3 regions of the Chryseobacterium sp. sg2396 genome follow, and region 1 is predicted to be linked to each of the others. Evidence: riboswitches for the same ligand, from Rfam matches in the RefSeq annotation. Region 1 holds a riboswitch; each other region holds the start of a gene.
The links. A riboswitch is a leader RNA that binds a small molecule or an ion and turns the genes downstream of it on or off. The one in region 1 is predicted to bind cobalamin.

Region 1 (3,254 bases):
AAATTATTTTCGGAACTATGAAAGGAGATTCTCAATTTATCAAATACAACGAACAGGTGCTGACGAAGCAATCGGACAGACGAAATAAGATCGCCTATCTTCCACAAAGCCCAATGTTCCCGAAGCATATTAAAATTAAAGAACTGATTCCTTTGTTCTGTAACCCGGAAAATACCAGAAAACTTTTTAGTGATGATCTCCTCCGGCCATTCCTGAACAGGACCGTAAGAAATCTTTCCGGTGGCGAAAGAAAACTGGCGGAAGTAATGACGGTCATCCATTCCGAAGCCGAATTTATCCTGCTGGACCAGCCCTACAGCGGCCTCTCTCCCATCTTCACCGAAAAAGTAATGAAAATGATAAAAGAAAGATCCAAAGAAAAAGGATTTATCATTTCAGATTTTGATGTGCAGAATTTGATAGAGATTTCAGACGACATTTACGTTCTTCACGATGGCTCTTTGAAGCGAATTAAAGACTTAAATGAATTACAGCGGCATTATTATCTGCCCGAAAGTAGTATTCAAGTAAAATAAATCTGCGGTGGGAATCAGGTAACAGGCTGGAAGAATGCGGGATACCGGAAGCTGATCTGGTCAGCATACTGGCTGACGTTCCTGGATATCGAATGATCTAGCTTTTTTATTAAAATAACAAAACGCAGACTTTTGAATAGTATTCTCATCATTAAAAATCAAAAATTTTCAAACGGCTGCATATTTTTTTAATCCTTTGCAGCATTTAATTTCAAATAAAATCTAAATCTTTTGTGACTTTTGTGGTGGAATAAAAAGTTTAAACAAGTTTAATTTATATATTTGGACTATTAAAAAATTTCATGATGATTTCCGTATCTAAAGCATTGTATATATCCGTTTTCAGTATTTTTTCCGTGGCTTTTGCCAAAGGCCAGAACAAAGTTCCTTTCGGGGTGGTAAAAGCTGAAGAAGGCTATGCTATGGTACGGGTCCATAAAGATGATTACCGGAAAATCGTCGATAAGATCCGCATGAAGACGGGTGATGTGTTTATTTACGAAAAGCCGGCTCCGGGAGAAACCGAGTGGATCTGGATCAAATATCCTGAAAGAGAAGACACCGAAAAACCTTTCGTACGGTATGACAGCATTACCAAAGAAGGCATGGTGAATAAAAACCGGGTGGTTTTCGTAGACAAGCTTCCACAATTTACCCCCTCCAAATCCAAGAACGGGAAATCTCTGATCTTTACCGATGATTCCAATCCGAAAATTCCGGGAAATCAACGGACCAAAGTTATTATCGATGTCTACCCTTCTTATGCAAAGATAAAAAAGCAGGAGAAAGATGCGGAAGGAAATATCCTTAAAGTGGATAAGGTAAAAGCATGGGGCGTAGGAAAAGAACTTCCTGAAGACCTAACCGAAATTAAATCCGTACGGGTTCAGCAGCCGGGACGGGGCTCCGTTTTCGTAAGGGATGCCATCAAGAATATGTTCCAGCCAACCATGGATTTCAATAATGTGGGCGTAACGGCCATCGACAACGACCATATTTTCCTTTATATGATCAATGGTTCCGGACAGAACCGTTATACCACGATCTGGACCATTAAGCAGGGAAAGGCCGAAAGCCAGATCATTTTCAAAAATCCTGAATAATTCATCAATAATCATTACTTTTGTCATCGGAAAGTCTTTCTATCGGCCTAATAGCTGTATTTTGAACTTTCCAGGAAACCGGTTCTGCTTAACCGCAGATTAAAAGGGAATCGTGTGAAAATCACGAACTGTCGCGCAACTGTAAGTAACTGCAGTCTTTATTAATGATCCACTGTCCGGAGCAACGGATGGGAAGGAAATAAAGATGTTACAAGTCAGGAGACCTGCCTTTTCTTTACCATAAAACTTTCGCGATTTGAAGTTTATTGACCAGACGGACAACGGAGATTCCCATCTCTGCTCTGCTGTTATGTTATCTATTTCATTTCGCTTTAATTAATAATGAAATATGACGACAGAAGAAAGAATTGAAAAGTCCGAAACCCGAATTTTCAAAGCGGTTTTTCCCAATACAACCAATCATTACGATACGCTTTTCGGAGGTACGGCCATGCAGCTGATGGACGAAGTAGCCTTTATTGCAGCCACCCGCTTTGCCAGAAAACGCGTGGTGACCGTAAGCAGTGACAAGATCGATTTCAAAAGGTCGATTCCTGCCGGGACCATTGTGGAACTGATCGGAAAGGTAGTTCATGTAGGAAAAACCAGCCTGAAAGTAAATGTGGAAATCTATACCGAGCAGATGTATTCCTACGAAAGGGAAAAGGCCATCGTAGGTGATTTTACTTTTGTCGCCATTGATGAATTCAAGAAACCGATCCAAATCCTATAAACAGGTTCCGGCGACCAAAGTTCGCCGGAACTCATACTTCTCATTGTTTTTTTAATCAGTTTCGGCGGGCTTTGCCCGCCGATTTTTATTTTATGAATCTGCAAAACCTGGATATTTCAATGTAAATTCGATAATATATAATTTATTTTCACTGATTTAAAAAAGAAAAAAAATGATCAGGATTTTAACTAATTTTATCCCTTACGCAGATCATTTGATATTTCAGACTGTTATCGATATGCCAATTGAAAAAACCTCCAGCCTCCAGCTTCCATCGTCCAACCTTTTAAACAGGCTTCTATTTCAGGTTTACTTTATTTCAGCACCTTCTCTGTTTCCAGGTTTTTAATCAGTAGCAGCTGGAACGCTTCTCCCAATTCATCAGATGCCCGGCTAATGGCATTTTCCAGCATATTCCGGATCTGTTTTTCCGTTATACCCGCTTCAGTCCAGCTCTTTCCCGAGGTATGCGAATTCAGGATAAAAGGCATAATGCGGTCGATCGCACAGGCAAAAATGGCATCCGGCGTCTGCTCTTCTTCAAATTCAAGCCAAAGGTTAAAAAATTCGGACCGCAACGGTTCATCCAGAATACCGAAAATCTTCTGGGCTGAAATTTTTTCCCGTTCAAATTTCCCGACCATCGCCGCTTCGTCAAATATAAAAGTATCCCCTGCTTCAATTTCCACCAGGTCATGAATGGACAGCATGCGGATCACCCTCAGCAAATCGATATCTGCTCGGTTTTTAGCATACGGAAAAAGAATTTGGGCCAAAATAATAATCTGCCAGGAATGTTCTGCTGTATTTTCCCTTCTTGAATCGTCGGCATTGTAATTTCTCCGCTGTACATTTTTCAGGGCGTCCACCGCCAGGATAAAG
Region 2 (3,254 bases), on a different contig from region 1:
TGGGCATAAATTCCGTTTTGCATAACCGTGAGATCGTTGCTTACATACGAAACATCAGAAGTTGGTGTGGTGAACCCTCCTTCATTGGCAATGATAATACCGTTGGCATAATCCTGCTTTTGTGTTTCCATTACAATTTCATCATCGCTACAGGCAATGTTGAACAACAGCGCTGAAGCAAATGCAAGAGATAAAATTTTTCTGATTTTCATTTATTTTTATTTAAAAATTAATATTCAAATAGACGCTGTAATTCCTTTTGGGCAGCGGATAGAAAGCAGTAGTCTGATAGATTTCATTAAAAATATTGTTCACCTTGCCACCGATTGTATAATTCTTCAGGAAGGTTCCCGAGATTCCTGCATTCATTACAAAATACGGTTCGATGGCCGTACTTCTTTTTTCTTCACTGTCGGCATAGGTAAGTCCGTTGTACATCCCCTGGACATATATTTTCAGGAAAGAATAGCGGTAATCGATATTTCCGAAAAACTTATGGAGCGGAACATACATCATCTGTTTACCCGTCTCCACATTGGTGGATTTCGTGTAAGAATATCCGAGATTCGACCTCAGGCTATGTTTCCCGAATTTTCTTTCATATTCAATTTGAGATTCCAGGCCGTAGGACTGCACTTTATATGTATTTACCGGCGAATAATTCCCCATACTGGTAGGGATCCAGGTGATCATATCGGTGATCCTGATGTAGTAAGGTGTCAGCATAAGCTTTACCCCGGCGATGGTAAACTGGTTTTTAAGGTCAAACTGATAAGCTGTTTCAGGTTTCAGGTTCATATTTCCGCCGGGCTGCCAATACAGGTCGTTAAAAGATGGGTATCTGAAATTTTTAGCGGTATTCAGGTTAAGGTTATACCATTTTGTAAGATTCCAGTTTCCCGAAAACGAGAGCAGGACCGGTGAACTATAATCCTCAACGAAATCCTTTTTGATTCCCGCTTCAAAACGTAAATCTTCTGTTGCGAAATACCGCAGCAATCCGGCTAACGAACCTACCTTCCGGCTGACCTCTTTAATGCCGCTCATATAACCTTCTCCTTTGTTTACCTGGAATTCTCCAATGATGTTGAGATTCCATTTCGGACTCAGAAAATAATTAAAATCGTTCTTCAGGATATAATTTTTACCTGTTCCGCCACTGCTTTTGGGGTTGCTGATGTTGTCGAAATACTGGAAGTTTTCTTCCGTATAGGCAGCCCTGAAAACATTATTCAGCTTAGGAGCATTCCAGTCCCAGACCAGAAGGCTTCTTACATTCTGGGTTTCATATTTGGTTTTGGTCTGGCTGTCGAAAAATACAGGAAAATGCTGGTCTCCGTTGAAAAATTCGGAAATCCATGAAACCTGGTGATGTGGAGCAATTTTATAGGCTGCTGCAAAATTGAAGTTCGTATTGGAATATTCCCCGTTTAGGTTGATATAATTTCGGGATTCCTTCACCTCATAATCATTTTCGCTCACCGAGTAATTCCCCGAAAATTTAAAGCTGAATTTCTTGTTTGAAAAAGAAGCTTTTGCAAAGTTATTATAAGTGCCAAAAGAGGCGGCTTCGGAAAAAAGGGAAGCATGAAAACCTTTATTAAAATCAAGGCTGTTGTTGAGATGTACTGTTCCCCCGATGGCTCCGCTTCCATAAATAACGCCCACACTTCCTGCTTTTACATCAAGCTGGTCGAATCCCATCGACGGAATATTATTCACATCTCCTTGTCCCAGAAACTGAGAATTGATGTTAATACCATTCCAGACAAAAGCGGTGTGGCCTGCCCCGGTTCCCCGGAAGGAAGGCGAAGAAACTGCGCCCCGTCCGTTTTCTTTGATGTAGACCGGCGATTGAAAACGTAATATCTCGGAAAGATTCGCTGAGTTTTTTTTTGCGTCTTCCGGACTGATGCTGTTCACTTTATGGAAAAGCTTCACTTTGCTCATCTGGTTATCGAAAACATACACCGTATCGATGGTTTTCTCCTGCCCGAAAAGAAAACAACCGTAAGACGAAAACAGCAGTACTAGAGATCTTTTTATATCCATTCTTTTTTTGCCTTTCCTCCGAAGACAATTATTTAAAAAATTAGATTCTGGCAGGTCTCCTGACTTTCGCTTTCTACACCTTCCCGTTTGCACAGTGGTTTGTCGTAGAAATCTTTTGCGCGATCTACAGTTGCGGGGACAGTTCGGGATTTTCGCCCGATTCCCTTTTCATTCCAAATGATTGGAAACCAAAATTTTTGCAAAGATAAACTTATTCACCGGAAAAGCAAATTCCGAAACCGAATAACCCCGAACTGTGGTATGGCCACTATAAAAACTATAAGCAATTATAAATAAAAAACCTGCCATAAGTAAGCCTTCTCCAAATTCCCGTCTATTTCCTCACTCGTTCTTAAACCCTCAAACTTAAAACCTTTTAAAATATCAGGAGCTGTTTCCCGCTATCCGCTGTATCTTTTGGGTCACAACCTCTGCTCTGCTCCATCCGCAACCCAAAAGGATGCCGCTTCTATCGGGGCTAAAAACCATAAAAGAATATCTTGACGACCTTCAGCTACTATCGGAACATCAGTTTTATCAGGATAAAAAAAATAACAAGAAAAATATGCGCAAACACTCCCCTCCGAGCTGGAGGGGCGGATCAATTTTCAAAGAAAATTGAGACGGGGTGGTCTGGAAAGTATAGCTGGTTGAAGTAGAAAAATGGATAAGACCTTACAGGAAAGTAGCATCAAAATAAAACGGCAGCAGATCCTTGATCGCATGTACTTTCACCACTTCCTCATTCATGCTCGAAAAATAAAGATCGATATTTTCATGTTGTTTGGTTTCATACTCCATCAGGCTTTGCCGGCAGGCACCGCAAGGAGGGATCGGCGGATTTTTCTCATGGAATTCTTTCGGTCCGCCAACCACGAAGATCTTTTTGATTTTCACATCCGGAAAATTGGCGGCGATCCAGAACAAAGCCGTTCTTTCCGCACAAAGGCCGGACGGATAAGCCGCATTTTCCTGGTTGTTTCCCGAATAGATTTCCCCGTTTTCCAGCAGGACGGAACAACCTACCAGGAAATTGGAGTAGGGAGCATACGCATTTTCGCGCGCTTCTTTGGCTTTTCCGAATAATTTTTTTTCAATATCGTTCAGCTCGGTGCTATTCTTAAAATACTCGTAACTGATCTGAGTTTCTTTTTTCATATATTGTGGATTAAAAAAAGGGGGATAAAAGTACTTCTTTTTCA
Region 3 (3,254 bases), on a different contig from region 1:
CACCATATCGTTTCTTTCAAATTCACCGTGAACCAAGACATCAATTCCGATTTCTTCCTGCCAGCGGATGGTCCTTTCTGTCTCCTGCTTCAGTAACGCATCATATTGTTCAGCATTGAGCTTACCTTTTTTGAATTTTGCCCTCCAGTTCCTTACTTCCTTTGTCTGTGGAAACGAGCCGATCGTAGTCGTAGGAAACAATGGAAGCTGAAGGATATCCTGCTGGGATTTTTTTCTCGCTTTAAATGGAGAAGATCTTTTGGCATCTTCATCCGTGGTTACATCAACACGGTCTTTTACATCCTGATTATGAATTAAGGTTGATATCCTGCGGTTCTCAAGGGCTTTTTTATTTTCAGCGAATTGCTGCAAAGTATTATAATCCGGATTTTCTGAAGCTAATTTCTTTAAGATTACAATTTCATGAACTTTCTGCTTCGCAAAAGCCATCCACTGCTTTATTTCAGCGGAAAGGATATCTTCGTTTTTTTCCAGATCAAGATCGGAAGGAGCGTGGAGCAGCGAACATGATGGTGCTATGAATACCCGTTCAGAACCTATTTTCCGTACCGCTTTTTCAATGAAAGATAAAGATTTCTCAAAATCATTTTTCCAGATATTCCTACCGTCAACAATTCCAAGTGAAAGGCTGAGGGTTTCGGGAATCGTATTTAAAGCTTTGTCCAGCTGTTCCGGGCATCTTACGAGATCGATGTGCAGCATGTTTACGGGAAGTGCGGCTGCCAGGGAAAGATTGTCTTTCAATCCTTCAAAATAAGTAGCAACGATGAATTTGAGATTTGGAAATTGTTTCCTGATTTCAGCATAGACAAATCCGTAAGCTTCTTTTGCTTTTCCACTTAAATCCAGTGCCAGAAACGGCTCATCAAACTGAATGTATTCCGCGCCATGGTTTTCCAGTTCCTTTAAAATCTGAAGATAAACAGGAAGAAGGTTCCGTATTAAATCCAGTTTATCAAAACCTCCTTCTTTTTCTTTTCCCAGCAAAAGATAGGTTACCGGACCGATTATTACCGGTTTTGCACGAATTCCCGTTTCTTTTGCGTTGATGAATTCCTGGATGATTTTGTCTGAAAACAGACTGAATTCCTGGTCTTTCTGAAATTCAGGAACGATGTAATGATAATTGGTATCAAACCATTTCGTCATTTCCATTGCGGTAATATCCAGGCCTTCCTGCTGGAATCCTCTGGCCATGGCAAAATAAAGATCGGTCTCCTGCTTTTGGACGGCCAGTTGCCTGTACCGCTCCGGAATCGCGCCCACGGTAAGGGTCATGTCCAGTACCTGGTCGTAATACGAAAAGTCATTGCAGGGGATAAGGTCGATGCCTGCCTCCTGCTGAAGTTTCCAATGATTGTTTTTGATGATTTTTCCGGTCTCCAAAAGATGGTTAAGATCGGTTTTGCCTGTCCAATACTGCTCGCAGGCTTTTTTGAGTTCTCTGTTGCTACCAATACGCGGATAGCCAAGAATGTGCGTTTGCATGTTCTTAAAAACTTTTAAATGAAACAATAATTTTAAAAGCTCTCCAGATGCTTCGCAATGCTTTCGGAAAGGAGTGGTTAGAAATGCAATAAGATACCGTAAAGACGTAATTTTTCCATTAAAAAAGGAAGTTGATTTAAATTTTACTATTACTGATACGTTTCATTGAAACCTCCAAATAAAAATCGGTGACTTTTGGAAACATATTTAAAAGTATGACTTTCAAAGACTGTCTAACCGTTTTCACGTATATATAAAGAGATTAATGTAAACGCTAATAGGATTTTAACTCCATACGTTCAACAGTATCATCTGTGTGACTAAAAAACTCCGAACCGCGAGAGCATTGTCAATTCGGAACAGGCAGGTCTCCTGACTTGTAACAGTTTCTGTCATCCTTCCCGTTTGCACAGTGGATATACTCGGACAAAAACCTTTGGGGTATTACTTACAGTTGCGCGACAGCTCGTGATTCTCACACGATTCCCTATTAATCTACTTTACGTAAAACCTTTTCCGTTTGATGAAGGATGTTAAAGAACTATTTTCGGAACAAATGTAGGAATTATTTTTTAACCTCTGTCAATGCTTTAGTACTAATAGATAGCGTTAACAGGGATAATGCCAATCCCAGCGACTCCGCGATATGCCGTTCCAGCATTTCGCTGTTTTCCAGCGGATAATAAAATTCTTTGGGATTGACAAATACATTGTTGTATTTCGTGCGTTCGCTCGCACCATCGACATCGATCGGTAAAAGTCCGGGTTTCTTTTTCCGTTGTACGGTAACCAGTCCTTTAGAGGTAACTTTGGACTCCACACAGCCCACCAGCGCACCTCTACCCAATAGATCAAAACAGATTACGGTATAAATTCCGTTCGGAACCAACTGGCCGGGCGGGAGAATGCAGGCATAGAGAACATGGGGTAAATTGGTAATACCACGTGAAATTTCTGCTGATAATGCCATGCCTTTAAATTTTTCGTACTTGTTTTCAAGAATTTCTTTCAGTCCGTTCAACGCCTCCCTGACGGTCATTATGCCGGGATCGTTGGTACGCAGCGGCTGGCATTTTACAACAGGATGAGCCTGCCGGAATTCGCAGATGGTGTTGAAATAATCGGAAATCGTAGAATTTTTCATTAAAATGAAAATGCAGTTTACTCTGTCCGCTGAAAAATATGCGTCAGCTTCGCATTTCTTATAAAGTCTTCTGTAGGAGTGTTTTTATCTGCCTTCTTATCGGTCAGTTCAAAATAATAGATCATCAGGTTCGGAAACTTCGGATCCTTGCAGACTACCTTGAATCTGCGTATGGTCGGGTCATTGCTTAAAAAAGCAAGCTCCGTTCCGCCGCTGAGCCTGATGTTATTCACCTCAAAAGCGTCTTTCCAGTTTTTCTGAAGCTTTGCGAATCTTTTTTGGGTTCTGTCGCTGTCTTCATTTTCAAATTTATCAACCTGATATTCGGTAAGTATCTGAGGATAAACCAGTCCTTCTTTTAAAAGAAGAGTTGTAATTTTATCGGAAGGATCATAGAAAACAATCTTATTGTCGAACAAGATCTGCTTATCGTTCAGCGTTATTTTTCCGTCGAATTTCCTGTAATTCTTCTTTTTGTAACCGTTTTTAAAATGTTCAATGACGGCTTTGTCTTTCGGACCCGGCTTATCGGTTTTCTGTGCGTAAACAGGGGCTGATAGCAGTAAACATAAACCTGCGGTATATAGTGGTTTCATCTTTT

Region 2: linked by a shared signal. The riboswitch ahead of ACED20_RS17885 (TonB-dependent receptor plug domain-containing protein) and the one ahead of ACED20_RS12695 (acyl-CoA thioesterase) in region 1 are both predicted to bind cobalamin.
Region 3: linked by a shared signal. The riboswitch ahead of metE (5-methyltetrahydropteroyltriglutamate--homocysteine S-methyltransferase) and the one ahead of ACED20_RS12695 (acyl-CoA thioesterase) in region 1 are both predicted to bind cobalamin.

Annotation. Positions count from the first base shown of each region.
Region 1 covers NZ_JBHGAQ010000011.1:66,091-69,344, reverse strand. Annotated here, with positions in the region: gene ACED20_RS12705 (ATP-binding cassette domain-containing protein) at 1-536, shown strand, start outside; gene ACED20_RS12700 (hypothetical protein) at 839-1,639, shown strand; cobalamin riboswitch at 1,702-1,886, shown strand; gene ACED20_RS12695 (acyl-CoA thioesterase) at 1,989-2,372, shown strand; gene ACED20_RS12690 (HD family hydrolase) at 2,687-3,254, opposite strand, start outside.
Region 2 covers NZ_JBHGAQ010000019.1:82,268-85,521, forward strand. Annotated here, with positions in the region: gene ACED20_RS17880 (hypothetical protein) at 1-212, opposite strand, end outside; gene ACED20_RS17885 (TonB-dependent receptor plug domain-containing protein) at 223-2,052, opposite strand; cobalamin riboswitch at 2,084-2,260, opposite strand; gene cdd (cytidine deaminase) at 2,728-3,210, opposite strand.
Region 3 covers NZ_JBHGAQ010000014.1:69,760-73,013, reverse strand. Annotated here, with positions in the region: gene metE (5-methyltetrahydropteroyltriglutamate--homocysteine S-methyltransferase) at 1-1,509, opposite strand, end outside; cobalamin riboswitch at 1,854-2,039, opposite strand; gene ACED20_RS14965 (hypothetical protein) at 2,075-2,653, opposite strand; gene ACED20_RS14960 (hypothetical protein) at 2,671-3,249, opposite strand.